3 regions of the Sinomonas sp. B1-1 genome follow, and region 2 is predicted to be linked to each of the others. Evidence: riboswitches for the same ligand, from Rfam matches in the RefSeq annotation. Region 2 holds a riboswitch; each other region holds the start of a gene.
What was found. Region 2 has a riboswitch for S-adenosylmethionine ahead of sfnG (dimethylsulfone monooxygenase SfnG). Riboswitches for the same ligand answer to the same signal wherever they lie in the genome.
Positions count from the first base shown of each region.

Region 1 (4,268 bases), on a different contig from region 2:
CCGCCAAGGAGCGCGTGTGGGACGTGTGGGAGGACCCGCGCAAGCTCGAGCGCTGGTGGGGCCCTCCCGGCTGGCCGGCGACCTTCGGCCGCCACGAGTTCCACCCCGGGGGCCTCTGCCACTACTGGATGACCGGCCCCGACGGCGAGAAGGCCTACGGGTGGTGGCGGTTCCTCGCCATCAGCCCGCACGACCGGCTCGAGATCGAGGACGGCTTCGCCAACGAGGACGGCTCCCCGCTCGACCCCGAGGACAGCGCGACGTTCACGGTCACCTTCGAGGAGGCAGGCACCGGGACGCGCATGACGACGGTCTCGGCCTTCCGCTCCCTCGAGCAGCTCGAGCGCATGGCCGAGATGGGCATGGAGGAGGGCATGAAGGAGGCCTCGGGCCAGATCGACGCGATCCTCGCCGAGGCGCAGGCCGTGCGCTGAGGCAGCGGCACGCACGACGGCGCCGGGTCACCGAGGCGACCCGGCGCCGTCGTGCGCCCGTTCCCCGCTACACCGGGGCCCTGCTACGCCCGCGGCTTGTCCGGGCGGCTCAGGACCACGAACGAGCGGCGGTGGCTGATGTAGTCGCTGGGCCAGGTCGCCAGGGCGCGGACCTTCTGCAGGCTGCCCGAGAGCAGGAAAACGTGCACGCCGAGCCAGGCGAGGAACGCGAGGGGGCCCGCGAGGACCTTCCGATCCGGACCGGGACCGACCTCGGCGACCGCGGCGCCGCGGCCCACCATGGCCATGTAGCCCTTGTCCGAGTAGTGGAACGGCTCGCGCGGGCGGCCCTCGATGTCGGCGAGGATGTTCTTCGCGGCCCAGCCCCCGGCCTGCAGCGCACAGGAGCCGAGCTGCGGGAGCTTGTTGCCCTTGTCATCGGTCATGTTCGCGGCGTCGCCGAGGACGTACACCCCCTCGACCCCTGGGGCGGTGAGGTCCTCGTTGACGTCGATCCTGCCGCCGCGGCCCTGGGGTAGGCCCGAGCCCGCCACGACCGGCCCGGCCTTGAGGCCGCCGGCCCAGACCACCAGGTCGGCGGGGATCCCGGTACCGTCGTTGAGCACCACCGTGTCCGGGGTGATCTCCTTGACCGGCACGCCGAGGTGCAGCTGGACGCCCATGCCGGACAGGCGCCGTCGTGCGTACTCCTTGGACTTGTCGGAGAACGGGGGGAGCACGTTCGGGAGCATGTCCACGAGGTGCACGCGGCAGCGGGAGGCGAGGCGCTGGGAGAAGTAGCCCGGGAGGACATACTTCACGGTCTCCGCCATGGCGCCCGCGGTCTCGACGCCGGTGGGGCCGCCGCCGATCACCACGAAGTGCAGCTCCGAGCTGTCGTCGACCCGGTCGGCCTCCTCGAGGATGTTCGAGAAGGAGCTGCCGAGGCCCACGGCGTCCTCAACCGAGTAGAGCGGATACGTCCCCTCCTCGGCGCCCGGGGTGTTGAAGAAGTTGGCCTCGGCGCCGGAGGCCAGGACCAGGAAGCGGCCCTCGTAGGTCCTGCCGTCCGAGGTGGTCACGCGCTTCGCGGCCGGGTCGACGCCGGTCACTTCCGCGACCAGCACGCGCACGTTCGGCTGGCTCCGGAAGATGTCGCGCAGGGACCGGGCGACCTCCGAGACGCCGAGCTGGACAGTCGCCACCTGGTAGAGCAGGGGCTGGAATTGGTGGTAGGGGTTCTTGTCGATCAGGAGGACCCGCACGCCCTTGCGCCCGAGCTCGCGCGCGGCTGCGACGCCCGCGAACCCTCCGCCGACCACGATGACTTCGTAGTTCTCGTCCACGGGGCGCACATTACCCGCTCGGAGGCGATCTGAACCGCTGCGGGCAGCAAGCTGACCCCCGTGGCGCCGCCCGTGGCATGTTGCCAATCGTTACCGCCGGGCCATGGCTGGCCCCATGCCCGCGTGCTACGTTCAACGCAGAGTAATGAGCGCCAGTGGGAAGCCCTGACTAGCTGGCCGGCAACCCTCCGTTCGGCGGGGTGCCTCAGGTGAGTACTCGGCGTTCGTTGATCGAGAGCAAAGCCCGAAGGAGCCCCATGTCCGAGACCGTGACAGAGCCGGCTGAGACCACACCGCTGAACGATCCCGCGGCTCCTTCCGGGGCCGCCGAGGCGAAGCTCGCCTACCGCCTCCTCACGGGCCCGGACACGCGCGAGTTCTGCGCCCGCATCTCCCAGGCTCTCGCGGACGGGTACGTACTGCACGGCAGCCCGGCCGCGACCTTCAACGGCTCCGAGGTGATCGTGGCGCAGGCCGTGATCCTCCCGCATGCCGTGGCCCGAGCGGACGCCGCCGTGGCCTCCGCCGTCGAGGGGCTCGAGTACGAGGGCGAGGGCCACGCGTGAGCTACGCGGGCGACATCGACCCGCTCGAGGCGTGGGAGAAGCTCAAGGACGGCGCCGTCCTGGTGGACGTCCGCACCGAGGAAGAGTGGGCCCACATCGGGATCCCCGACACCAAGGCCACCGAGAACGACCCGCTCTTCATCCCCTGGGTCTTCGCCGGAGGCATCCCCAACCCGGACTTCGTGATGGAGCTGACGCTCCAGGCCCCTGAGCCGGGCAGCACCGAGCTCGTGTTCCTGTGCCGTTCGGGCAACCGCTCCGTCGCCGCCGCGGAGGTGGCCGCCAACCTCGGCTTCACGGCCTACAACATCCTCGAAGGCTTCGAGGGACACCCGGGCCCCGACGGCCACCGCACCGTGAACGGGTGGAAGAACCGCGGGCTGCCGACCAATCTGGGACAGGACTAAGTACTTTCGTGACGTTTGACACCAACCACAATCTATCGGTCGGTTGGAGCGAAGACACCCAGGCCGTGCGCGGCGGGCTCCTCCGCACCAACTTCCAGGAAACCTCCGAGGCCGTCTTCCTGAACTCGGGCTTCGTCTACGACTCGGCGGAGGCCGCCGAGCGGGCCTTCACCGGCGAGGACGAGCGCTTCGTCTACTCCCGCTACGGGAACCCCTCCGTCGCCACCTTCCAGGAGCGCCTGCGCCTCCTCGAAGGCACCGAGGCATGCTTCGCGACCGCCTCCGGCATGTCGGCGGTGTTCACGGCCCTGGGCGCCCTGCTCGGCGCGGGAGACCGCGTGGTGGCGGCCAGGAGCCTGTTCGGCTCGTGCTTCGTGATCCTCAACGAGATCCTGCCCCGCTGGGGCGTCGAGGCCGTGTTCGTGGACGGCCCTGACCTGGACCAGTGGCGCGAGGCCCTCTCGGTGCCCACCACGGCCGTGTTCTTCGAGTCGCCCTCGAACCCGATGCAGGAGATCGTGGACATCCAGGCCGTGGCCGACCTCGCGCATGCAGCGGGAGCCAAGGTCGTCGTCGACAACGTCTTCGCCACGCCCCTGCTCCAGCGCAGTCTGGACTTCGGCGCCGACGTCATCGTGTACTCCGGGACGAAGCACATCGACGGACAGGGGCGCGTGCTCGGCGGCGCCGTCCTCGGCACGAAGGAGTTCATCGACGGCCCCGTCAGGCACCTCATGCGGCACACCGGGCCGGCCCTGTCGGCCTTCAACGCCTGGGTGCTCACCAAGGGCCTCGAGACGATGGGGCTGCGGGTGCGGCACTCCTCCGCCAACGCCCTCGCGATCGCGGAATGGCTCGAGGCGCAGTCGGACATCAGCTGGGTCAAGTACCCGCACTTGCGCTCGCACCCGCAGTACGAGCTCGCCCGCAAGCAGATGAGGGCCGGCGGCTCCGTGATCACCTTCGAGCTCGGCGCCCCCGAGGGCCAGGGCAAGGAGGCCGCGTTCCGCTTCCTCAACGCGCTCAGCGTCATCGACATCTCCAACAACCTCGGGGACGCCAAGTCCCTCATCACGCACCCTGCCACGACGACGCACCGGGCCATGGGCCCCGAGGGCCGCGCCGCGATCGGGCTGAGCGACGGCGTGGTGCGGCTCTCGGTGGGGCTCGAGGACGTCGGGGACCTCATCGGGGACCTCGGGCAGGCCCTGCGCGCGGCCGCCCGCTGAACGGCGCCGAGCAGCGCCGCGCGTCGTCGGGCACGCCAGCTGCGGGCCGGGCTTGACAGAACGGCCGCCATGTTTCGAGTGGAACCACACGCGCCATGCATAGTAGGTTGCTTCAGGCGGTACCTGCCAGGGGGGTGGCAGACGCAAGAGACAGCCCCCCGGGGCAGACGTGCGCGCTAGGCGCAGAAGGGACGGCCGCGTGGACTCGAGCGCGCTGAAGCGGACATGGTCGATGGCGGCCTCGCTCGGGGACGACGTTCCGCTGTACTTCTACTCGCACCTGTTC
Region 1 is NZ_JBCHVF010000016.1:41,769-46,036, reverse strand. Features, by position in the region: gene ACQ5BE_RS17810 (SRPBCC family protein) at 1-434, shown strand, start outside; gene ACQ5BE_RS17805 (NAD(P)/FAD-dependent oxidoreductase) at 518-1,780, opposite strand; SAM riboswitch class IV at 1,922-2,030, shown strand; gene ACQ5BE_RS17800 (DUF1737 domain-containing protein) at 2,038-2,346, shown strand; gene ACQ5BE_RS17795 (rhodanese-like domain-containing protein) at 2,343-2,753, shown strand; gene ACQ5BE_RS17790 (O-succinylhomoserine sulfhydrylase) at 2,762-3,982, shown strand; gene ACQ5BE_RS17785 (globin domain-containing protein) at 4,182-4,268, shown strand, end outside.
Region 1: another riboswitch for S-adenosylmethionine. It lies ahead of ACQ5BE_RS17800 (DUF1737 domain-containing protein); the one in region 2 lies ahead of sfnG (dimethylsulfone monooxygenase SfnG).

Region 2 (4,268 bases):
TGTTCGTTGCCATGCCCACGAGTGTGCGCCGCACTCGGAACGGCCGAAACGATTCGGCGTTCACCGAATCCTCGCCCTGGGAGGTCCGGGTTCCTACGCTGGATCCATGTTCATCACGCTCACCCACGAGGACCTCACGAGGGTCCGCTTCGAGGCGTCGCCGCTGTGGGAGACGGTCACGAGCCTGCGGGCCCTCCAGGCTGGGACGCCCCTGCACCGGCCGTGGGTCACCGAGGCACGCCGCCGCATCACGGCCAGCGGCGACCCCCTCGCGCGCGAGCACCTGCGCCTGCTCACCACGCTCGTGCAGCCGCAGGGGTTCATCGCCGACTCGCTCACGCCCACGCCCGAGCGGGGGGACTCGTTCGCCGATGCGCTCGACGCCGTCGCCGCAGTCCCGGGCGAGCTGTGGCTGCGCGACCTCGGCTACCTCGAGCGCCGCAAGCCGACGGGGACCATCCTCGCCACGCTCGAGGAGCTCCGTGCGGACATCGACGCCGCCGTGCCCCGCATCGTCGCGGCGCTGCGCTGGTACTGGGCGACCGCCGTCGAGCCCTACTGGCCGAGGCTGCGCTCGGTCCTGCTCGCGGACATCGACTCCCGTCTGGATGAGCTCTCGCACTACGGCATCCAGGAGGTCTTCAAGACACTCCACCCGAGCGTGCGCCCCACCGAGACGGGCCTCGAGATCACGCGCGGCTGCGAGGCCACGGACCTGCCCGAGCCGGGCAGCGGCCTCATCCTCGTGCCCAATGCGTTCGTGTGGCCGAACACGCTGGTGCTCAACATCGCCCCGTTCGTGCCGACCATCACCTACGCGCCCCGGGGCGTCGGGCGGCTGTGGGAGGCCACGCGCGAGACGCGCGAGTCCCCCATCTCGCGGCTTCTCGGGCGGACGCGCGCGCAGATCCTCGCCCAGCTCGACGTCCCGATGACGACGACGCAGCTCGCCTGCGCGCTCGACCTCGCCGCCGGGACGGTCAACGCGCATCTCAAGGTGCTCGCGGAGTCGGGGCTGACCGAGCCGGTGCGCGCCGGGCGGGAGGTGTTCTACCAGCGCGGCCGCGTGGGCGAGGAGCTCCTGGCCCGCGCCTGATCCTGTTGTGGGGTCATGTCCCTGCGTTGAGGGGTCATGTCCCTGCCTTGAGGGGTCATATCTCTAGAGAGCGGATTCCTTTTCTTAGAGACATGACCCCTCAACCTCCGGACCGGGGCCTGAGAGGCTAGGGATGTGACCCCACAAGGAGGGGCTATCTAGCAGGCGGAGGCTGGGACCCCGGCCGTCGCCTCGCCGATGCTGTGCAGCGCGACCGGGGAGACGCCGTTGACGAACCAGTCCCCCAGCCCGCGCGCCTTGAACGCCACGGGGTTGTGCGTCGCGACCGTGCGCGCGTTGCGCCAGTGGCGGTCCAGCGCCTTGCCCCGGGACACCGCGGAGGCGCCGGCCGTGTCGAAGAGCTGCTGCGCGGCGTCGATCACCAGCGGCGGCACGGCCACCTGGGCGAGGTCGACGGCGACCGCTCCCCGCGCGTAGCGGTCCTCGGCGCTCGCGTCGGGTCCCAGCGCGAGGGCGTCATCGAGCTCGCGGGCGGCCGCGAGCACCGACGACTCCGCAGCGAACGACTTCGCGGCGAGCTGCCCGACGAGGTTCAGGATGAGCGGATCCTCGCGGAACAGCTGGCCCGAGCCCGTGGAGAACGTGCGGGTCCGCTTCGCGACGAGCGACGACGCGTCCCGCACCACGGCCTTGCCGATCCCTGCGAGGACGGACAGGAGCATGAGCTGCAGGAACGCCGGCTCGTGGGTGGTGGACTCGGTGCGCGGCACGGTGTCCTCGGCGGGGATCGGGACCTCGCGGAACACCGCCGTCCCCGTACCAGTCATCTGCTGGCCGAATCCGTCCCAGTCGTCGCGGATCTCGACGCCGGCGTGCCGGGTCGGGGCGATCGCGTACAGCCGGGAGCGCTCGCCCTCGGGGGACGCCATCACGGCCACGTAGTCGGCGAAGATCGTGCCGGTCGTGTAGTACTTCTCGCCCGTGAGGAGGTACCCGCGGTCGCCCGCGGGCACGAGCCTGGTCGCGACCGTGCCGAGGGCGTTGCCGGCCCGCTCAGTCGCGGCGTTGCCGAAGATCACGCCGTCGACGACGCGGCCGAACCACCGCGCGCGGAACGCGTCGTCCTGGAGCGAGATCGTCTCGACGAACGCGAAGTGGGAGCGCAGCAGGTGCGCCACCGACGAGTCCGCGGCGGCGAGGTCGATGAGCAGCCGCACGAGGGTCTCGACGGAGGCCCCGAAGCCCCCATATGCGACCGGAACCCGGAGGCGGCCGAACCCGGCCTCCTTGAGCCACTCGACCTGCTCGAAGGGCAGCGTCCGGCCCAGTTCGCGCTCCAAGGCACCCTCGGCAATGCGGTCGAAGACCGGTGCGAAGCGCTCGGCGAGCTCGGCGTACGAGGCACCGCCCGGCGTCGTGCGTCCCATGCGTGCATCCCCTCTCCGGCGGGCCATCGGCGGGCGCACGCCGTCGAACAGTATTCGGCGCCAGCCAGCCGAGCGCGAGTGTGACGAAATAATTTGCCTCGTTACGGCCCCTCTGGCGACAATCGGAAGGACCATCCCGAGCGGCCGAGAGATCTGGATCTGTGACGCCGCAGCAACCATTGCCCCCAAATGCCGGAACAACGGCCGGAGCCAAAGGTGCTACTGCCAGAAGCGATGGTGAGCGATCAGGCCACATCCTGCGCTGCACGTCGCGCCCGAGTTCCAAGGAGCGCAGCATGACCGACCACCGCATCGACTTCGAGACCCCGCTGAAGTTCGCGTACTGGGTGCCCAACGTCTCGGGCGGCCTCGTCGTCTCGACCATCGAGCAGCGCACCAACTGGGAGTTCGAGTACAACAAGAAGCTCGCCCGCATCGCGGAGGACTCCGGCTTCGAGTACGCGCTGACCCAGACCCGCTACGCCGCGAGCTACGGCGCGGACAAGCAGCACGAGGCGACCTCGTTCAGCCTCGCCCTCCTCGGCGCGACCGAGCGGCTCAAGGTCATCTCCGCCGTGCACCCCGGCATGTGGCACCCGGGTGTCCTCGCCAAGTTCATCATCACCGCGGACCACCTCTCCGGCGGCCGCGCGGCCGTGAACATCGTCTCCGGTTGGCTCAAGGACGAGTTCGTGAACTTCGGCCTGCCGTGGCTCGAGCACGACGAGCGCTACGTGCGCACCGAGGAGTTCATCAACGTGCTCCGCGGCCTGTGGACCCAGAAGGGCTACTCGCAGTCGGGGAAGTACTACAACATCAAGGACTTCACCCTCAGCCCGGCCCCGCTGGACATCCCGGGCCGGGCACACCCCGAGATCTTCTTCGGCGGCAACTCGACGGCCGCACAGGCCGCCGCGGGGCGCACCGCGGACTGGTACTTCTCCAACGGCCGCGACCTCGAGCCGTTCAAGGACAACATCCGCGGCGTCCTGGCCGCCGCGCAGGACGGTCGGACCGCCCCCGCCGCCCCGCGTTTCGGCCTCAACGGCTTCGTGATTGCCCGCGACACGGAGAAGGAGGCCCAGGACACCCTCCGCGAGATCATCGCCAAGGCGCACAAGCCGGCCGTCGAGGGCTTCGCGGCCGCCGTCAAGGAGGCCGGCCAGTCCACGAAGGACGGCAAGGGAATGTGGGAGGACTCCACGTTCGAGGACCTCGTCCAGTACAACGACGGCTTCCGCACCAAGCTCATCGGCACCCCCGAGCAGATCGCCGAGCGGATCGTCGAGTACAAGAAGATCGGCGTGAACCTCTTCCTCACCGGCTACCTGCACTTCCAGGAGGAGGTCGAAGCGTTCGGCCGCGACGTCCTCCCGATCGTCCGCGAGCTCGAGGCGGACCTAGCTCGGAAGAACGGCACGGAGCTGCGCACGGACCTGCTGCCGGTGACGAGCTTCCAGGCTGCCGGGGCGAACGCCTGATGGCCGAGCGCCAGTTCGGGTTCCGCACCCGCGCCCTGCACGCCGGCGGCACGCCCGACGCCGAGCACGGCGCCCGGGCGGTGCCCATCTACCAGTCCACCTCGTTCGTGTTCAAGGACTCGGACGACGCCGCGAACCTCTTCGCGCTGCAGAAGTACGGCAACATCTACTCCCGCATCGGCAACCCCACGGTCGCGGCATTCGAGGAGCGCATCGCGTCCCTCGAGGGCGGCCTCGGAGCGGTCGCGACGAGCTCGGGCATGGCCGCGGAATTCATCACGTTCGCCGCGCTGACCCAGGCCG
Region 2 is NZ_JBCHVF010000015.1:96,412-100,679, reverse strand. Features, by position in the region: gene ACQ5BE_RS17575 (hypothetical protein) at 1-13, opposite strand, end outside; gene ACQ5BE_RS17570 (ArsR/SmtB family transcription factor) at 107-1,096, shown strand; gene ACQ5BE_RS17565 (acyl-CoA dehydrogenase family protein) at 1,255-2,484, opposite strand; SAM riboswitch class I at 2,613-2,725, shown strand; gene sfnG (dimethylsulfone monooxygenase SfnG) at 2,781-3,965, shown strand; gene ACQ5BE_RS17555 (O-acetylhomoserine aminocarboxypropyltransferase/cysteine synthase family protein) at 3,965-4,268, shown strand, end outside.

Region 3 (4,268 bases), on a different contig from region 2:
TCACTCGGCGACATCGGGTCGAGGGCCCGACCCACGACGGCGAGGGTCGCCTTCGCGGCGCCCGTCACCGGGAGCGGCACCGGCCCGAGGCGGGGCCGCTCGAGCCCCAGCAGGTCCAGGTGCCGCTGGGGCATCCCCGACACCACCGCGTTGAACAGCACGGCGTAGCCCGGGCGCAGCAGCGGGTCGAGCGGCGGCCGGCGCAGGAACGAGACCACATCGGCCAGGCGCGGTCCGCCGGCAAGCTGCCCTGCGGCGTCGTACGCCTCCATCCGCTCGACGAGGGCGGACGCGGTGCGCGGCGGGTCGGCCACCCCCATGAGCTCCCCGGCCGCGGCCCACTCCCCCACGTAGCGGTCCGCACCCCCGGGAACCGGCCCGGCAAGCAATTCGTACGCCCGCAGGAACGCATCCGTGAAGGCGAGGTGGACCCACTCGGCCAGTGTGGGGTCATTGGCGGAGTAGTGCTCGTGCGTGCCGTGGCCCGTGACGAACTCCCCCTCCACGGGCACGTGCCGCTTCCGCACCCACGCGCACGCACGGCGGGCGGCCGCGGTGTCCCCGTAGGTGACGGTGAAGATCCAGCGGATCGTGCCGGCGAGCCGTGCAAGGGGGTCGGCGCGGTAGTTCGAGTGCTCCACGACGCCGGCGAGCACACCCGGGTGCAGGGCCTGCGTGAGAAGGGCGCGGATGCCGGCGGCGATGGGCGTCATGCCCCCGTGGACGGCCCAGACCGCGGAGCCAGGCGCGAAGTACCCCGCGTCGTCGCCCTCCTCGAGGGCTTCCTCCCACGCCAGGTTCCCCTCGGACTGGCCTGAGAAGGTCGTCAGGAGGCGGCGCCGCAACGGGCCGATGAGCGTGTCGTTGAGACCGGTGGTCACCCACCCAGCGTACCGGCGGGTTGGCTGGCCGGGGCCCCCTCCGCTTGGGGGAGCCGGGGCCCCGGCTGCCTGGCGCTGATGCGCCGTCGGTCTACTTTGCCCAGTACACGTGGTTGGTCAGGGGGACGAACTCCTCCGGATCCGAGACGCTGACCACCTCGCCGATCAGGATGACGTGGTCCCCCGCGTCCACCCGCTGCCAGAGGCGACACTCGAGGTGCGGGACGTCGTCGGCCACAATCGGCGAGCCCAGCGTCCCGGGCCCCCAGGCCAGTCCCGCGAACTTGTCCGTCCCCTTCGCCGCGAACCGCGCCACGAGGTCCCGGTGGGACTCGGACAGGATGTGCACGGCGTAGTTGTCGGTGCGGTTCCAGATCTCGAATGAGCTCGACTTCTTGTCCACCGCCCACGAGACGAGCGGCGGGTCGAGGCTGATCGACGTGAACGAGTTGCTCACGAGGCCTGCGATCGCGCCGCCGTCCGAGGTGGTGATGACGGCGATGCCCGTGGCCCAGTGCCCCATGGCGCGGCGCAGGTCCGCGCCCGTCACGAGGTCGAGGGGTGTCGCTGTCATGGGCTCCTCCAGCTAGTCGGCCGGACGCCCACGGTTCGCAGGCGCCGTACTTGCCGCGGATGGCCACCGCGGCCGGATCTTCATCTGGGGCACCCCACTACGGGAGAGGGTTGCCGCCCGGCCAGCCAGAGCTTCGCGCCGGGACTCTTGATCCTGTCCTTCACAGTACGGAAGGGATCCACCGGTCGTCCAACGTATCCGCGGGCGGTGGAAACACGCGGACACATTGTCATTTGTTACGCGCGCCCCGACGTCTGGTTTTGCACGGCGGGCCTTCTTTACGTGAAATGTGAAGTGACCATCCCGAGCGGCTGAGAGATCTGGCTCCGTGACGCCGCAGCAACCATGGCCCCCGCAGGGGCCACAGGTGCTACCGCCAGAACCGATGGAGATGCACATGCCTTCTGCCCTGGCCCAGCCGACTTCCGAGGCGCCCCACCGCGGTTCCGCCCTCGCCGCGCCCCGCGCCGCCTCGCTGGAGTTCCGCGGCGTCGCCCAGTCCTTCGCCGCCCGCCGCGGCCGTGGCACCGGGACGGGCGCGCACGACGGCGTGACCCACGTCCTGCGCGACGTCGACCTCGCGCTCGCCCCGGGTGAGATCGTGGCCCTGCTGGGCCCGAGCGGCTCGGGAAAGTCCACGCTGCTGCGCATCGCCGCCGGGCTCGACGCGCCCGCGGCTGGGGAACTGCTCGTGGGCGGCCAGCCGAGCAGCGGCATCTCGCCCCTGTGCGCCGTCGGCTTCCAGGAGCCCCGGCTCCTGCCCTGGCTGAGCGTGCACGACAACGTGGCCCTGGGCCTGCCCAAGGGGACCGAGAAGCGCGAGGGGCGCGCCGCCGTCGACCGCCTCCTGGCCCTCGTGGGCCTGACCCACTGCGCGGCGTACCGCCCAGGCGAGATCTCCGGCGGCATGGCCCAGCGGGCCTCGCTGGCCCGTGCCCTGGCCCGGCGCCCCGGCGTGCTGCTCCTGGACGAGCCGTTCGGCGCCCTCGATGCGCTCACCCGCCTGAAGATGCAGGACCTCCTCCTGCGCGTCCACGAGGCCGAGCCCACCACGGTCCTGCTCGTGACCCACGACGTCGACGAGGCGCTCCAGCTCGCCGACCGCGTCGTGGTGCTCGGCTCCGAGGACGGCGTGCCCGGCGCAACGATCCAGCACGTCCTCGACGTCCCGGGCGAGCGCCCCCGCGACCGCGCCGACGCCGAACTCGCCCGCCTCCGCGGCACCCTCCTGTCCACGCTCGGCGTGGACACGCACCACCACTGACCCTCCCCCGCACGTCCACCCGCACCCCGCACCCGCACGAAGAGGTTCCCCATGCCTGCCCTGAACCAGTCCCGCACCGCCGCGTTCCGCACCGCCGCGTCCCGCCGCTCCTTCCTCGCCCTCGGCCTCGGCGCCGCCGCCCTGGGCCTGAGCGCGTGCGCCGGCGAGGGCTCCGGCGGCTCGGCGCCCGCGGCGAAGGCGGCCGGGACGCTGAACATCGACTGGGCCACCTACAACCCGCTGTCCATCGTCATCAAGGAGAAGGGCTGGCTCGAGGAGGCCCTCAAGCCCTCGGGCGTCGGCGTGAACTGGGTCCAGTCCGCCGGATCGAACAAGGCCAACGAGGCCCTGCGCGCCGGGGCGATCGACGTCGGCTCCACTGCCGGCTCCGCGGCGCTCCTGGCCCGCGCGAACGGCTCGCCGATCAAGGCGATCAGCCTCTACTCCCAGCCCGAATGGGCCGCGCTGGTGGTCGGCAAGGACTCGAAGATCGCCTCCGTCGCGGACCTCAGGGGCAAGCAGGTCGCCGCGACCAAGGGCACGGACCCCTACTTCTTCCTCCTCCAGGCGCTCGAGGCCAACGGGCTCAAGCAGGCCGACGTCACGGTCCAGAACCTCCAGCACGCGGACGGCCGCACGGCCCTCGAGAACGGCTCCGTCGAGGCGTGGAGCGGCCTCGACCCGATCATGGCGGCCGCCGAGCAGAACGGCGCGAAGCTGCTCTACCGCAACATCGACTTCAACACCTACGGCTTCCTCAACGCCACCGAGTCCTTCCTCAAGGACCGGCCGGAGCAGGCGCAGACTGTCGTGGACACCTACGAGAAGGCCCGCGGCTGGGCTGCGGCGAACCTCGAGGAGACCACCTCGATCCTCGCCAAGGCGGCCAACATCTCCGATGCGGTCGCCGGGAAGGTCATCAAGGAGCGCACTCGGCTGGCCATCAACCCGGTCCCGGGCGAGACGCAGCTCGCGGTCCTGAAGAAGGTCGGCCCGATCTTCGTCGCCTCCGGCGATGTCTCCGGGCAGGACAAGATCGACACGGCCCTCGCCTCGCTCCTCGAGCCGAGCTTCGCGTCCAAGGCAGCCAAGTGAGCACCGCCTCCTCCGGGACCCGGCCCGAGGCTGAGGCGACGCACGACGCCGCGGAGGCGCCCGCCGTCGTGCGCGGCACCCTGCGCCGGGGTTCCCAGGGCGACGCGGCCGGCGGGCTCAAGCGCGCGGCGATCGGCGCCGTCGTGCCCCTGGTCCTGCTCGCGCTGTGGCAATGGTCCACCTCGGCGGGGCTGTTCAGCGCGGTCCAGCTGCCGGCGCCGGGCGCGGTGCTCGCTGCCGGGGCGGAGCTCGCGGGCCGCGGGGAGCTGTGGCAGCACGTGGGCATCTCGACGCAGCGCGTCCTGCTCGGGTTCGTGATCGGCGGAGCGCTGGGGCTCGCGTTCGGCTCGCTCGTGGGGCTGTCGCAGTGGGCGGACCGGCTCCTCTCGCCGACGATCGGGGCGCTGCGCGCGGTGCCGTCGCTCGCGTGGGTGCCGCTGCTGATCCTGTGGCT
Region 3 is NZ_JBCHVF010000017.1:2,598-6,865, reverse strand. Features, by position in the region: gene ACQ5BE_RS18115 (oxygenase MpaB family protein) at 1-881, opposite strand, end outside; gene ACQ5BE_RS18110 (flavin reductase family protein) at 973-1,455, opposite strand; SAM riboswitch class IV at 1,497-1,608, opposite strand; SAM riboswitch class I at 1,751-1,847, shown strand; gene ACQ5BE_RS18105 (ABC transporter ATP-binding protein) at 1,853-2,719, shown strand; gene ACQ5BE_RS18100 (aliphatic sulfonate ABC transporter substrate-binding protein) at 2,771-3,814, shown strand; gene ACQ5BE_RS18095 (ABC transporter permease) at 3,895-4,268, shown strand, end outside.
Region 3: another riboswitch for S-adenosylmethionine. It lies ahead of ACQ5BE_RS18110 (flavin reductase family protein); the one in region 2 lies ahead of sfnG (dimethylsulfone monooxygenase SfnG).